Regions from separate parts of the Prosthecomicrobium sp. N25 genome, predicted to be linked through region 2. Evidence: predicted binding sites of a transcription regulator. Region 2 holds the regulator's gene; the other holds the start of a gene.

Region 1 (6,187 bases), 1.6 Mb from region 2:
TGGTCCACGGGCTCGCCGCCCAGTCCGGCGGCAAGCTGGTGCTGTCGAGCCGGGCCGGCGAGGGCACGACCGTGAACCTGTGGCTTCCGCGGGCGGAGCCTGCCGCAGCGAGCCCGCGTCCGCAGGCGTCTACCGCCGCGGCTCCGAACTTCCAGGAGCGCCGGACCGTGCTTCTCGTCGACGACGACCCCCTGGTGCTGTCGGGCACCAGCGCCATGCTGGAGGACCTCGGCCACGAGGTGATCGAGAGCGAATCGGGTCAGTCGGCGCTGGCCATCCTGAGCGAGGGGCGCCCGGTCGACCTCGTCATCACCGACCATGCCATGCCGGGGATGACCGGGGTCGACCTGGCCCGCAGGATACGGCAGTCGCGGCCGGACCTCGCCATCGTGCTCGCCACCGGCTACGCGGAGATTCCAGCCGACTCCGGCGAGGACGCCTCCGACATCGCCAAGCTCGCCAAGCCCTACCGCCTCGAGGAACTGGCGGCCGCCATCGACGCCGCCTGGCGCGCCCGCGCCGAGATCCGCGCGGCCGTCTGAGAGGACGAGCGGGGCGGCCCCCGAGCGTCCCGTTCACGCCGCCAGTTCGGCGGCGCGCATCAGGTCCTCGGTGAAGCGGCGGCGCTCCGCCTCCTGGGCCATGTGGTCGGGAATGCGCAGGATGTAGGAGGGGTGCACGGTCGGCAGGAGCGGGACCCCGGCGGCCGTTTCGACGAGCCGCCCGCGGATCTGCGTGATCTTCACCGGCCGCTGCAGGATGGCCTGCACGGCGGACCCGCCGAGCCCGACCAGCAGCTTCGGGCCCACGATCCCGATCTCCTTGTCGAGCCACCAGCGGCAGGCCTCGATCTCCCCGGCCGTCGGGTTCTTGTGCAGCCGCCGCTTGCCGCGCGGCTCGAACTTGAAGTGCTTCACCGCATTGGTGACGTAGACGGACGAGCGGTCGATCCCGGCCTCGGCGAGCGCCGCGTCGAGCACCTGCCCGGCCGGCCCCACGAAAGGCTCGCCGGTGAGGTCCTCCCGGTCGCCCGGCTGCTCGCCGACGAACATGAGCCGCGCCGCCGCCGGACCTCGCCCCGGAACCGCCTGCGTGGCGTCGCGCCAGAGGGGGCAGCGCCGGCAGGCGGGCAACTCCGCCGCGACACTCGCGAGATCCTCCGCCATCGTGGCCCCTCCGCCCGCGCAAGCCGCCTCCGGCGTGCCGGCCCGCGCCTGTGAACGGAGATGCCGGACCGGCGGTTCCGTGGGCGCCGCCGCGATCATGGCACGCTCCCGGTCGACCGCGTCGGCGATGAGGTCCGGGATCAGCGCCGCCTCCGGCAGGTTGCGCCAGTAGCGCTTCGGCATCTCCGCCGACATCGCCTTCACCTTCAGCCGCGCCGGATTGAAGATCGAGGCGAAGTAGGTGAGCCACAGCGCTTCCTCGGCATCCTCCGCCGGCACGTCGCTCTTGCGTGCCCCGGGCCCGAAGGTCAGCCGCTCGGTGTCCCAATGGATCGAGCGGCGCGGCGTCAGGATCGACCAGCGCATCGGCGCGAAGCGGCGCTGGAAGAACCCGGCATTGCGCTCCTCGATGAAATGCTCCGGTTCGAACCACGCGGCGAAGTGCGGCCCGTCCGCCGTCGCCACCTCCCGGAAGCGCACGAAGGCGCGCATCTTATGGACGTCCCGGTCGACCGCCTTGGCGAGCCGGGCGGCGAGCGCCACGTCCGGATCGGACGCGACCTCCAGGAGCTTCGGCAGGGTACGCAGGCGGAACAGCAGCCGGTAGAGGAGATCGTAGCGCCCCGGGTCCCGGTGGCAGGCGACCCGCTCGGCGAGGTCCAGGAAAGCCCGCGGCACCCGCAGGGCACCGGCCGGCGGGGCTGAGCCTGCCGCGGACGGTCCCGGCGGCCGCACCAGCGCGGCGAAGAGCTCGTCCTGCCCGGCACCGACCGCGAAGCGCACCGCGGCGGGCTCGACGCCATCGGCCGCGAGCCCCCGCGCCGCGGCGCGGAAGCCGTCCAGGTCCGTCTCGTGCCCGAGTTCGATCCGGCGCATGGGGGTCAGAAGAGCGAGAGCTGCACCGGCCGGGCCGGCTTGGCGAGGGTGGGGCCGAGGGCGGAGCGGTCGAGGAGCCCGCCCGGATGCCAGTCCTCCGCCACCACGAAGGGCCTGACCGGCTCCAGGGACCGGCAGACCCGCGCGAGGTCGGCGAGCCTGAGCCGCGTATGCCGCCGCGCCCGGCAGATCCGGTCGACCGACTTCACCCCGAGCCCGGGCACGCGCAGGAGCCGCTCCCGGTCTGCCCGGTTGACGTCCACGGGGAACAGGTCCCGGTGCGCCAGCGCCCAGGCGAGCTTGGGGTCCATGTCGAGCGGCAGCATACCGTCCGGCAGGCCGGCGGCGATCTCGGACAACTCGAATCCGTAGAAGCGCATCAGCCAGTCGGCCTGGTAGAGCCGGTGCTCGCGCATGAGCGGGGGCTTCGTGGCCGGCAGAGCGGACGTCGTGTCGGGGATCGGGCTGAAGGCGGAGTAGTAGACACGCTTCAGACCGTAGCTGCCGTAGAGCGTCGCGCTCTTGGTGAGGATGGTGGCGTCCGTCGCCGCGTCCGCCCCGACGATCATCTGCGTCGACTGGCCCGCCGGCACGAAGGTCCGTTCCTTCGGGTCCGCGCCCCGGTCCTTGGCCTCTTCGATCCGCGCCCTGAGCGCCCCCATGGTGCGCCGGATGACGGCCGGCTTCTTCTCCGGCGCGAGCCGCTCCACGCTGGCGTCGACGGGCAGTTCGATGTTGACGGAGAGCCGGTCGGCATGGCGCCCGGCCTCCTCGATCAGCCGCTGGTCCGCCCCGGGGATCGCCTTGAGGTGGATGTAGCCGCGGAAGTCGTGCGTCTCCCGCAGGCTGCGCGCCACCCGCAGGATCTCCTCCATGGTGTGGTCCGGCGAGCGGATGATCCCCGAGGAGAGGAAGAGCCCCTCGATGTAGTTTCGGCGGTAGAAGGAGAGCGTGAGCCGCACCACCTCCTCGACCGTGAAGCGCGCCCGCTCGACGTTGCTGGAGGAGCGGTTCACGCAATAGGCGCAGTCGAAGACGCAGAAGTTGGTGAGCAGGATCTTCAGGAGCGAGATGCAGCGCCCATCCGGCGCATAGGCGTGGCAGATGCCCGACCCCTCGGTCGACCCGATGCCGGTCCCCTTGGCCGATTGCCGCCGTTTGGTGCCCGACGAGGCGCAGGACGCGTCGTATTTCGCCGCGTCGCTCAGCACCGCCAGTTTCTCGCCGATCGTCTTCGCCGCCATCGCGCCATGTTCCTGATCTGTTCTGAGATATGAGGTTGGCGGCCTCCCGACAATGCGCGCCGTGTTGATAATGGCCTTGCACCTTCACGGCCGAGCCCGAGCCACAGTCGGACCAGTTCGCGCTTGCGGGCGCGCCGCTCATTCCCGATGAAGGAGGAGAATCGAGGGGAGGGACGAGCGCATGTCGGCACTGGACGAAGCGGCCGGGCGGGCCCGGCGGTGGCTCGTCGGCGAGGCGGCGCCGCTCTGGTGGGCGAACGGTCGCGACCCGGCCGGCGGCTTCGTGGAGCGGATCGGCCTCGACGGCGTGGCGCTGCGGGAACGGCGTCGCGCCCGGGTGAGCGCCCGGCAGGTCTACGCCTTCGCGGTCGCCGCCCGGCTCGGCTGGGACGGCCCCGTCGCGGCGGCGCTCCGCCACGGGCTCGACTTCCTGCAGGGTCCGGCCGCCCGTTCCGACGGCGGCATCGTCGCCACCGTCGCCCCGGACGGCACCATCCCGGACGCCGGCCCGGACCTCTACGACCAGGCCTTCTGGCTGCTGGCGCTCGCCGAGGCGCGGGCGAGCCTCGACGACCCGGCGCTCGAGGACGCCGGCCTGCGGGTGCTCGACCTCATGGAGGCGCGCATGCGCCACCCCGTCGCCGGCTACGAGGAGCGCGACCGCCGCGTCCTGCCGCTCCGGGCCAATCCGCACATGCACCTGCTCGAGGCCGCGGCCGCTTGGGTGCCGCGCGGCCGCAGCCCGCGCTGGCGCGCGCTCGGCGCCGAGATGGCCGGCATGGCCCTTCGCTTCTTCCGCGATCCGGCGACCGGCGCGCTCCTGGAGTTCTTCGACGGCGACTGGCGCCCGCTGCCGGGCGCGGCGGGCGACGTGGTGGAGCCCGGGCACCTCTATGAATGGACGTGGCTGCTCTGGCGCTGGCAGACGCTGACCGGCGAGGACGTCCGTCCGGTGGCGCTGCGTTTCGCCGAGATCGCCCGCCAGCACGGCCTCGACCCGTCGCGCGGTGTCGCCATCGACGAGATCGGCCGCGACCTGGCCCCCCGGCGCCGCACGGCCCGTCTCTGGCCGCAGACGGAGCGACTCAAGGCCGGCCTGGCGCTCAGGGCCTGGGGTCCCCCCGGCTCGGACCTCGCCCGCATCGGCGAAGCCGAGGCGCTCGCCGCCTGGGAAGCGCTCGAGCGGTACCTGGACGTTCCCGTCCGCGGCCTCTGGCGCGACCGACTGGACGAGGACGGCCGCTTCGCCGAGGAACCCGCCCCCGCCTCGAGTTTCTACCATCTCGCCTGCGCGATCGGCGAACTCGCCGGCGCGGTCGCCTGACGCCGCCGCGCCGTCCTCCCACGCTCCGCGAACTCCCCGGCGCGGGCCGTCAGCCCGCCACCCGGTTCCGCTCGATGGTCAGGAACGGGAAGGCCTCGACCCCGCCGCGCGCGAGGTCCCCGGTCGCGGCGTCCGCGCCCCGGAAGCCGACGATCGCGCCCGAGCGGGCGCCCCGGATCAGGTTGTCGGCGACGAGCGCCGGGCCGGCTCCGTCCGCCACCGACACGGAGATCCCGATCCCCGCGTTGCGGACGACGTTCCCGGTCGCCGTGACGTCCCGCTGCCAGCGCCCGAACCCGATCGCGATTCCGACGAGCGGCGCACCCTCGACCACATTGCCCGTCACCGCCGTGTCGGCTTCCACCGCGATGCCGCTGCCGAAGCCGGGCGGATCGGCCCGGTAGGGCCCCTCCCGGCGGAGATTGCGGACGATGTTGCCGGACACCACCGCCAGCCGGCCCCCCTCGTTGAAGTTCGTCACCGAAATGCCGACCGCCGCGCCGTCCACCAGGTTGTTGGCGATCAGCGCGCCCTCGAAGGCGAACTCCGCGTAGAGCGCGGTCTCGCCCGAGCGCAGGCACTGGTTCCCGGTCATCTGCACATTGGAGGCGCTGTTGGCGCGGATGGCCGTGAAGGCGCAGTCGGCGATCCGGTTGTCGGCCGCGATCACCCCGCCGGCCCGGAAGAAGTTGATGCCGTTGCCGTTCTGGCCCGTGCCGCCGGCATCGGCGCGGATCCGCGCGATCCGGTTGCCGGACACGAGGGTGCCGTCCTCGCCGGGCGCCGAGCGCCAGACGAGGATCCCCCCGTTGCCGCAGTGCTCGACCCGATTGTCCCGCACCACGAGGCCGCTCGCGTCCAGGGAGAAGAGCCCCGCCTGCCCGGCGAGGGTGAAGGACGAGCGCTCGACCCGCCCCGCGCAGGCCTGGAGCCGCAACCCGTGCCCGGTCGTGCGCGTGAAGGCGCAACTGTCGACGTGGAGGTCGGCGACGCCCGCGAGCGCCACGATCCCCTCTGCGGCTCCGAGGGTCTGAAAGCCGCCGTCGAAGGTGAGGCCGGTGAGGTGGAGGGAGGCGGCGCCTTCGGCGATCGCGATCGGCCGCGGCGCCGCCGCCACGAGTCGCGTCCGGCCCGGCACGCCGACCAGCCGCGTCCCGTCGGGAAGTTTCAGCCCGGTCGCCGCGAAGGTACCCGGCCCGAGCGTCACGGGCTCCCCCGCTCGCGCCGCTCGATCGATCGCCTCCTGTAGGTCGCCCCCCGGCGCGAGGGCGGGGGTGGCTGCGCCGGCCGCAGGGCCGGCAGCCGCGACGGACAGCAGGTGGATGACGAACTGCCGCCTCTGCAGCATGGCGATGGTCGATCTCCGACGTGTGGAACCGGGCGAGCCGGATGCGACCCCGACCGCCCGCCCGCGCCCGAATCGGCGAGGGCCTTCACCGAGAAAGATACGTCCGCTGGATCCGCTTCGCGATCTGGGCGAAGACCTCGTCGATGTCCTTCTTCGCCGAGTAGTACGAATTGTCCGGATTGCCCGCACAGGTCTTCAAGGGCGGGTCTTTCTTGGTCTCTTCGTCATA
Region 2 (6,187 bases):
CTCGACCCGCATCATCAGCCATCCGGCCCCGATCATGGCGTAGCCGGCGACGAGCCCGAGCCCGCAGAGCACCGAGAAGGGGGTCAGCCAGTCGAGGGAGCCGCCGGCGAACTGCCCGTCGGCGACGCGGATGCCCTGCACGAGCCCGCCGAGCACCAGCCCCTGCGCGAAGGCGGCGAGGATCGATCCGCCCGCGAAGGCCACGTCCCAGATGCCGTGGTTCGGCTTCGCCACCCACCGGTACTCGAAGGCGACGCCCCGGAAGATGAGCGCCAGAAGCATGACGATGACCGGCTCGTAGAGGGCCGGCAGGATGATCGAATAGGCGAGCGGGAAGGCGACGAAGAGCCCGCCGCCGCCCAGCACCAGCCAGGTCTCGTTGCCGTCCCAGAAAGGGGCGACCGAGTTCATGATGGTATCCCGCTCGCGCTCGCCGCGCGCCGTCGCGAACAGGATGCCGACGCCGAGGTCGAAGCCGTCGAGGATCACGTAGAGGGCGACCGCCGTCCCGATGAGCGCGATCCAGACGACCGGGAGAAGCTCCATGCCGCTCATGTCTCACTCCTCGCGGTCGCGGCCCGCACGGCGTCCACGGACGCCGACAGGGGGCTCGAGGGCACGCCCGGCTCCGCGTGGGTCACGTCGGGCGTCGGCCCGGCGTGGATCAGCCGGTTCACGTAGAGGATGCCGGCCGTGAAGACGAAGCCGTAGACCACGACGAAGAGCGCCAGCGACACCGCCACGCGCATGGGCTCGATCGGCGAGGCCGCGTCCGCGGTGCGCAGGAGGCCGGTCGCGAGCCAGGGCTGCCGGCCGATCTCGGTGACCATCCAGCCGGCGATGATGGCCAAAAAGCCCATCGGCCAGGACCACGCGGCAGCGGTCAGGAACCCGGTCGCCGCGTCCAGCCGGCCGCGCAGCCAGTGCCAGCCGCCCCAGGCCGCGAGCGCGACCATCAGGACGCCGAGGCCGACCATGAGGCGGAACGAGAAGAACACCGGCCAGACCGGCGGCCGGTCCGCCGGGGCGAAGTCCTTCAGGCCCTTGAAGAGCCCGTTCCAGTCGTGGGTGACGATGACGCTCGCGAGGCGCGGGATGCCGATCGCGTAGTCGTTGCGCTCCTCCGCGGCGTTGGGCAGCGCGAAGAGGAGGAGGTCGGCGGGATGCGACCCGTCCCAGTGCCCCTCGATGGCGGCGAGCTTCGCGGGCTGGTGATCGCGCGTGGCGAGACCGTGCAGGTCTCCGATGACGATCTGCAGGGGCGCCAGGACCAGGGCCATGCCGAGCCCCATGCGGAGCATGATCCGGCTCTCGTCGATGAAGCGGGAGGCGAGGAGATGCCGCGCCCCGACCGCCATCACCACGATGGAGGTGGTCAGGTAGGCCGCCGTCACCATGTGGGCGAGCCGGTAGGGGAAGGTCGGGTTGAAGATCGCCGCGATCCAGTCGACCGGGTAGGCGATCCCGTCGCGGACCGCGTGCCCGGCCGGAAATTGCATCCAGCTGTTCGCCGAGAGGATCCAGAAGGCGGAGAGCAGGGTCCCAACCGCGACCGCCGTCGCGCTCGCCGCCATCATGCCGGGCGACACCCGATCCCATCCGAACAGCATGATGCCCAGGAAGGTCGCCTCCAGGAAGAAGGCGGTCAGCACCTCGTAGCCGATGAGCGGTCCGACCACGTTGCCGACCACCAGCGAGAAGCGGCTCCAGTTGGTGCCGAACTGGTAGGAGAGCACGATCCCGGACACGACCCCCATGGCGAAAGAGACCGCGAAGATCTTCGTCCAGTAGCGCGCGAGCCGCAGGAAGATCGGATCGCCCGTCCGGAGATGGCGCAGGTGAAGCGTCGCCACAAAGGCCGAGAGCCCGATCGTGAAGGCCGGAAAGACGATGTGGAACGTGATCGTGAAGGCGAACTGGACCCGCGAGAGCCACACGCCGTCGAACCAGTCCGTCATGCCGCTGCTCCCAGGGCTGCCCCGCGCCCGAACCGTCGAGCTTGCGATCGGTTCGGTCCGTAATAGCCCGGAGGCGTGCCGTCTGTGATCTCGTCACCGACCCCGGCCGCTTCCGCCCGCCCCCCGTCGCGGCTAGATTGCCGACCCCGGCGAGCGGCGCGAGGCATCCCGTGACGGCGAGACTGACCCATATCGACGAAACCGGCGCGGCCAACATGGTCGACGTCGGCGACAAGGCGGTGACGCGGCGCGTGGCCGTCGCCGAGGGGCGGGTGCGCATGAAGCCCGAAACCCTGGCGATGATCCGCGCCGGCCAGGCCAAGAAGGGCGACGTGGTGGCGACGGCGCGAATCGCCGGCATCATGGCGGCGAAGCGGACCCACGAGCTGATCCCGCTCTGCCACCCCCTGCTCCTCACCAAGGCGGCCGTCGAGATCGAGCCCGACGAGGCTCTGCCCGGCCTCGTCGTGCGCGCGACGGTGCATGTCGGCGGTCAGACGGGGGTCGAGATGGAAGCCCTGACGGCTGCCACCGTCGCGTGCCTGACCATCTACGACATGGCCAAGGCGGTCGACCGCGGCATGATCGTCGAGGGCGTCCGGGTGCTCGAGAAGTCGGGCGGCAAGTCCGGCGACTGGCGGGCGGAGTGACGGCCATGGCGGTGTCCGGATCCCCGCTCCTGTCGGTCGAGGAGGCGCGGGCGCGCATGCTGGCCGGCGTGGTGCCGGTCGGCGCCGAGTCGGTCGCGCTCGCCGAGGCGGAAGGCCGGGTCCTCGCCGAGGACCTGACCGCCACCCGTACGCAGCCGCCCTTCCCGGCCTCGGCCATGGACGGCTACGCCCTCCGCGCGGCCGACATCGCCGCCGTCCCGGCGCGCCTGCGCGTGATCGGAACGGCGCCGGCCGGCCGCGCCTTCGAGGGCCGCCTCGGTGCCGGCGAGGCCCTGCGCATCTTCACCGGCGCGCCCGTGCCCGAAGGCGCCGACACGGTGCTCATCCAGGAGAACGCGGAGGTTGCCGCGGACGGCACCATCCTGGCGCTCGACGCCACCCCGCGCGGCCGCAACGTCCGGCCCGTGGGGCTCGACTTCCAGGCCGGCGAACGCCTGATCGACGCCGGCACGCGGCTCGACTGGCGGGCGGTCTCGCTCGCCGCGGCCATGAACCACCCGGTCCTCCAGGTGCGCCGTCGCCCGCGCGTCGCCGTCCTGGCGACCGGGGACGAACTCGTCCGCCCCGGCGAGACGCCCGGCCCGGACCAGATCGTGGCGTCCAACAATTTCGGGGTCGCCGCGATGGTGAGCGCGCTCGGCGGGGAGCCCGTCGACCTCGGCATCGCGCCCGACGACGAGGCCGCCATCGGGGCACGCATCGCCGCCGCCCTCGAGACGCGGGCCGACGTACTGGTCACCCTCGGCGGCGCCTCGGTCGGGGACCTCGACCTGGTCGGCCGGACCCTCGGCGACGCCGGCATGGAGCTCGCCTTCTGGAAGATCGCCATGCGGCCCGGCAAGCCGCTCATGGCCGGCCGCCTCGGGCCCATGCGCGTCCTCGGCCTGCCCGGCAACCCGGTCTCGAGCCTCGTCTGCGCGATCCTGTTCCTGAAACCCCTCCTGCGCGCCCTCCTGGGCGTCGCCCCCCTGCTCGACCCGGAGGTCGACGCCGTGGCGGCGGTCGACCTGGCCGCCAACGACCATCGGCAGGACTACCTGCGCGCCGAAATCGAAAGCCGGGACGAAAGCGGACTGCCCCGGGTGCGCCCCTTCCCCGTCCAGGACTCCTCCATGCTGACCCGCCTCGCCCGGGCGGACTGCCTGGTCCTGCGCGCCCCGAACGCCCCGCCGCTCCCCGCCGGCGGCCGGTGCCGAATCATCCCCCTCTCCTGACCGTCTCAGCCCGCTCCGGCGCCGGACCGCCGCGGCCCGTTCCGCAGCGTTCGGGTTCGTTCCCGGCCGCATATTCTTCGTTCCCGGTCCGTTTTAACGGAAAATTGACGCTTGTAGAACATGGAGAGAACGTGTAGCTTCAGTTCGCGCTTTGTACACGTCACAGGCTTCATCCAGGTTTTCGTGGAGACGACCCCCGTCCCCCATAGGAGATCCGGACGCCCGAGCGGCAGAGTGGCGACGAAGGATTCGAACCACCAAACCGAACCCGAGGGGCGACAGGACCCATGCTCACCCGCAAGCAACTCGAGCTCCTGATGTTCATCCACGAACGCCTGAAGGAAACGGGCGTGCCTCCCTCCTTCGACGAGATGAAGGACGCGCTGGACCTCAAGTCGAAGTCCGGCATCCACCGGCTGATCACAGCGCTCGAGGAGCGCGGCTTCATCCGCCGCCTGCCGAACCGCGCCCGTGCGCTCGAGGTGGTGCGGCTCCCCGACTCGGTCGCGCCGAGCCTCGCGGCAGCCCGCAACGGCAAGGCCTTCGCGCCTTCCGTGATCGAGGGAAGCCTCGGCAGGCAACGCCCGGTCGGCTCCGGCGACGACAAGAACGGCGCGGTCTCCATCCCGGTGATGGGGCGCATCGCCGCCGGCACCCCGATCTCGGCGATCCAGAACTACACCCACGCGATCCCCGTCCCGGCGGACCTCATCGCCGGCGGCGAGCACTTCGCCCTGGAGGTGCGCGGGGACTCCATGATCGAGGCCGGCATTCTCGACGGCGACACCGTGGTCATCAAGCGTGCCGACGGCGCCGACACCGGCGACATCGTGGTGGCGCTGGTGGACGACGAGGAGGCGACGCTGAAGCGCCTGCGCAAGCGGGGGGCGTCGATCGCCCTGGAGGCCGCCAATCCGGCCTACGAGACCCGCATCTTCGGACCCGATCGCGTCAAGATCCAGGGCAAGCTCGTCGGCCTCATCCGCCGCTACTGACCGGATCGGCCACGCGGCCCTCCGATTGCCGGAATTCCTCAGTCCGACACGCCCGGGTCGCGGCCGTCTCCGTCGTCGTCCGGCAGCAGGGACGGCGCCCCGGAGGGTGCCGGCCGAAGGGCGGTGCCGGCCCGGCCGGGACGGTGCCCGTCGGCTGCGGGACCGGCCGGTTGCGTCACACGACCGGTCACCGGCGCGGGCGCCCCCGCCGGCTCGGCCGTACGCGAACCGGTGGTGGCCGGAGCGGGCGGCGGCGGGCGGGCGTTCCAGGGCCGGGTCCGGCCCGCGACAGCGGGCTGAAGCGAAGCCGGCAAGGGCGCCACCGCCGAGGGCGTCCCCGGCACGGAAGGGCCCTGCGCTCCGGCCGGCGGGCCGTTGGCCGGACGGGCGGGCCAGCCGAGCGCGAGGCCGCCGGTCTCCGCCAGGACGGCGCGGTCGACGACGACGGTCAGCGCCCGGCAGCCGGGCGGGGCGTCCAGGCGGGTGACCACGATCGCGGCCCGGCGGCAGTCCTCGTCGAAGGCACGCGGATCACGGACGACGGCAAGAACGCGGGGCCGCGTCCCGGGGGAGGCCACATGGATCGCGCAGCCGAACGGATCGCACTGCCAGCCCGCCGCCAGGGCGGGGTCGCGGACGGCGCGCGGGTCGGCGTCTGCGGCGAGCCAGACCTGCGCGGCGAATCGCGCCCGCGCCGCGTCGAGCACCGCCAGGCGCCCGTCGCCACCCCTCACGGCGATCGGCTCGGCATCCGCGCCGACGAGAATGTCCGGAGCCTGCGCGAAGGGAGCGACCGCCACAGCGGCTGCCGCCGGAACGAGGCCGAGGAGACGCCAGCGACGGGTCCAAAGCGTCAGCCAGAGGATCGCCGCGACGGCGAGCGGCAGGGCCGCCGGATGGATGCGCCCGATCAGCCCCTCGCCGCCCGGCAGGCCGGCGACCTCGCTCGCGACCGCCAGCATGGCCTCGATCCCCATCCCCATGAGGACGAGGGGCCAGGACTCCAGGCCGAACGGCATGGCCAGCATGGCCAGGAGCGCCATCGGCATCACGATCGTGCCGACGACCGGCAGCACCAGCATGTTGGCGAGGACGCCGTAGGGCGCCGCGCGGTGGAACTCCGCCGCCACGACGGGAGCCGTCGCGAGGCCGGCCACGACCGACGAGAAGGCGAGCCCCGTCACGTGCGCGGCGAGCCAGCGCAGGAGCCGACCGGCCGGGCCGGCCAGCGGGTTCACCAGGCGGGTCGGGTCGCGCGGGCGGTCGCGCCAGACCTCGTAGGCGGCCACGAGCGCGAGCACCGCCAGGAACGACATCAGGAACCCGGGCTCGGCCACCGCATGGGGTTC

Evidence for each region. The regulator LexA, encoded in region 2, represses DNA repair genes until DNA is damaged. The targets are predictions, from matches to a motif close to TGTTCNNNNTGTGTTCNG.
Region 1: WBG79_RS06605 (putative DNA modification/repair radical SAM protein) is a predicted target of LexA. The motif match lies at 3,294-3,311, and genes of this name have one in related genera.

The regions. Positions count from the first base shown of each region.
Region 1 covers NZ_JBBCAT010000001.1:1,462,796-1,468,982, forward strand. The annotation lists gene WBG79_RS06595 (response regulator) at 1-542, shown strand, start outside; gene WBG79_RS06600 (UdgX family uracil-DNA binding protein) at 576-2,042, opposite strand; gene WBG79_RS06605 (putative DNA modification/repair radical SAM protein) at 2,048-3,286, opposite strand; gene WBG79_RS06610 (AGE family epimerase/isomerase) at 3,468-4,610, shown strand; gene WBG79_RS06615 (TIGR03808 family TAT-translocated repetitive protein) at 4,660-5,958, opposite strand; gene WBG79_RS06620 (TadE/TadG family type IV pilus assembly protein) at 6,044-6,187, opposite strand, start outside.
Region 2 covers NZ_JBBCAT010000001.1:3,036,469-3,042,655, forward strand. The annotation lists gene cydB (cytochrome d ubiquinol oxidase subunit II) at 1-555, opposite strand, end outside; gene WBG79_RS13815 (cytochrome ubiquinol oxidase subunit I) at 552-1,958, opposite strand; gene moaC (cyclic pyranopterin monophosphate synthase MoaC) at 2,129-2,608, shown strand; gene WBG79_RS13825 (molybdopterin molybdotransferase MoeA) at 2,614-3,843, shown strand; gene lexA (transcriptional repressor LexA) at 4,131-4,838, shown strand; gene WBG79_RS13835 (ComEC/Rec2 family competence protein) at 4,877-6,187, opposite strand, start outside.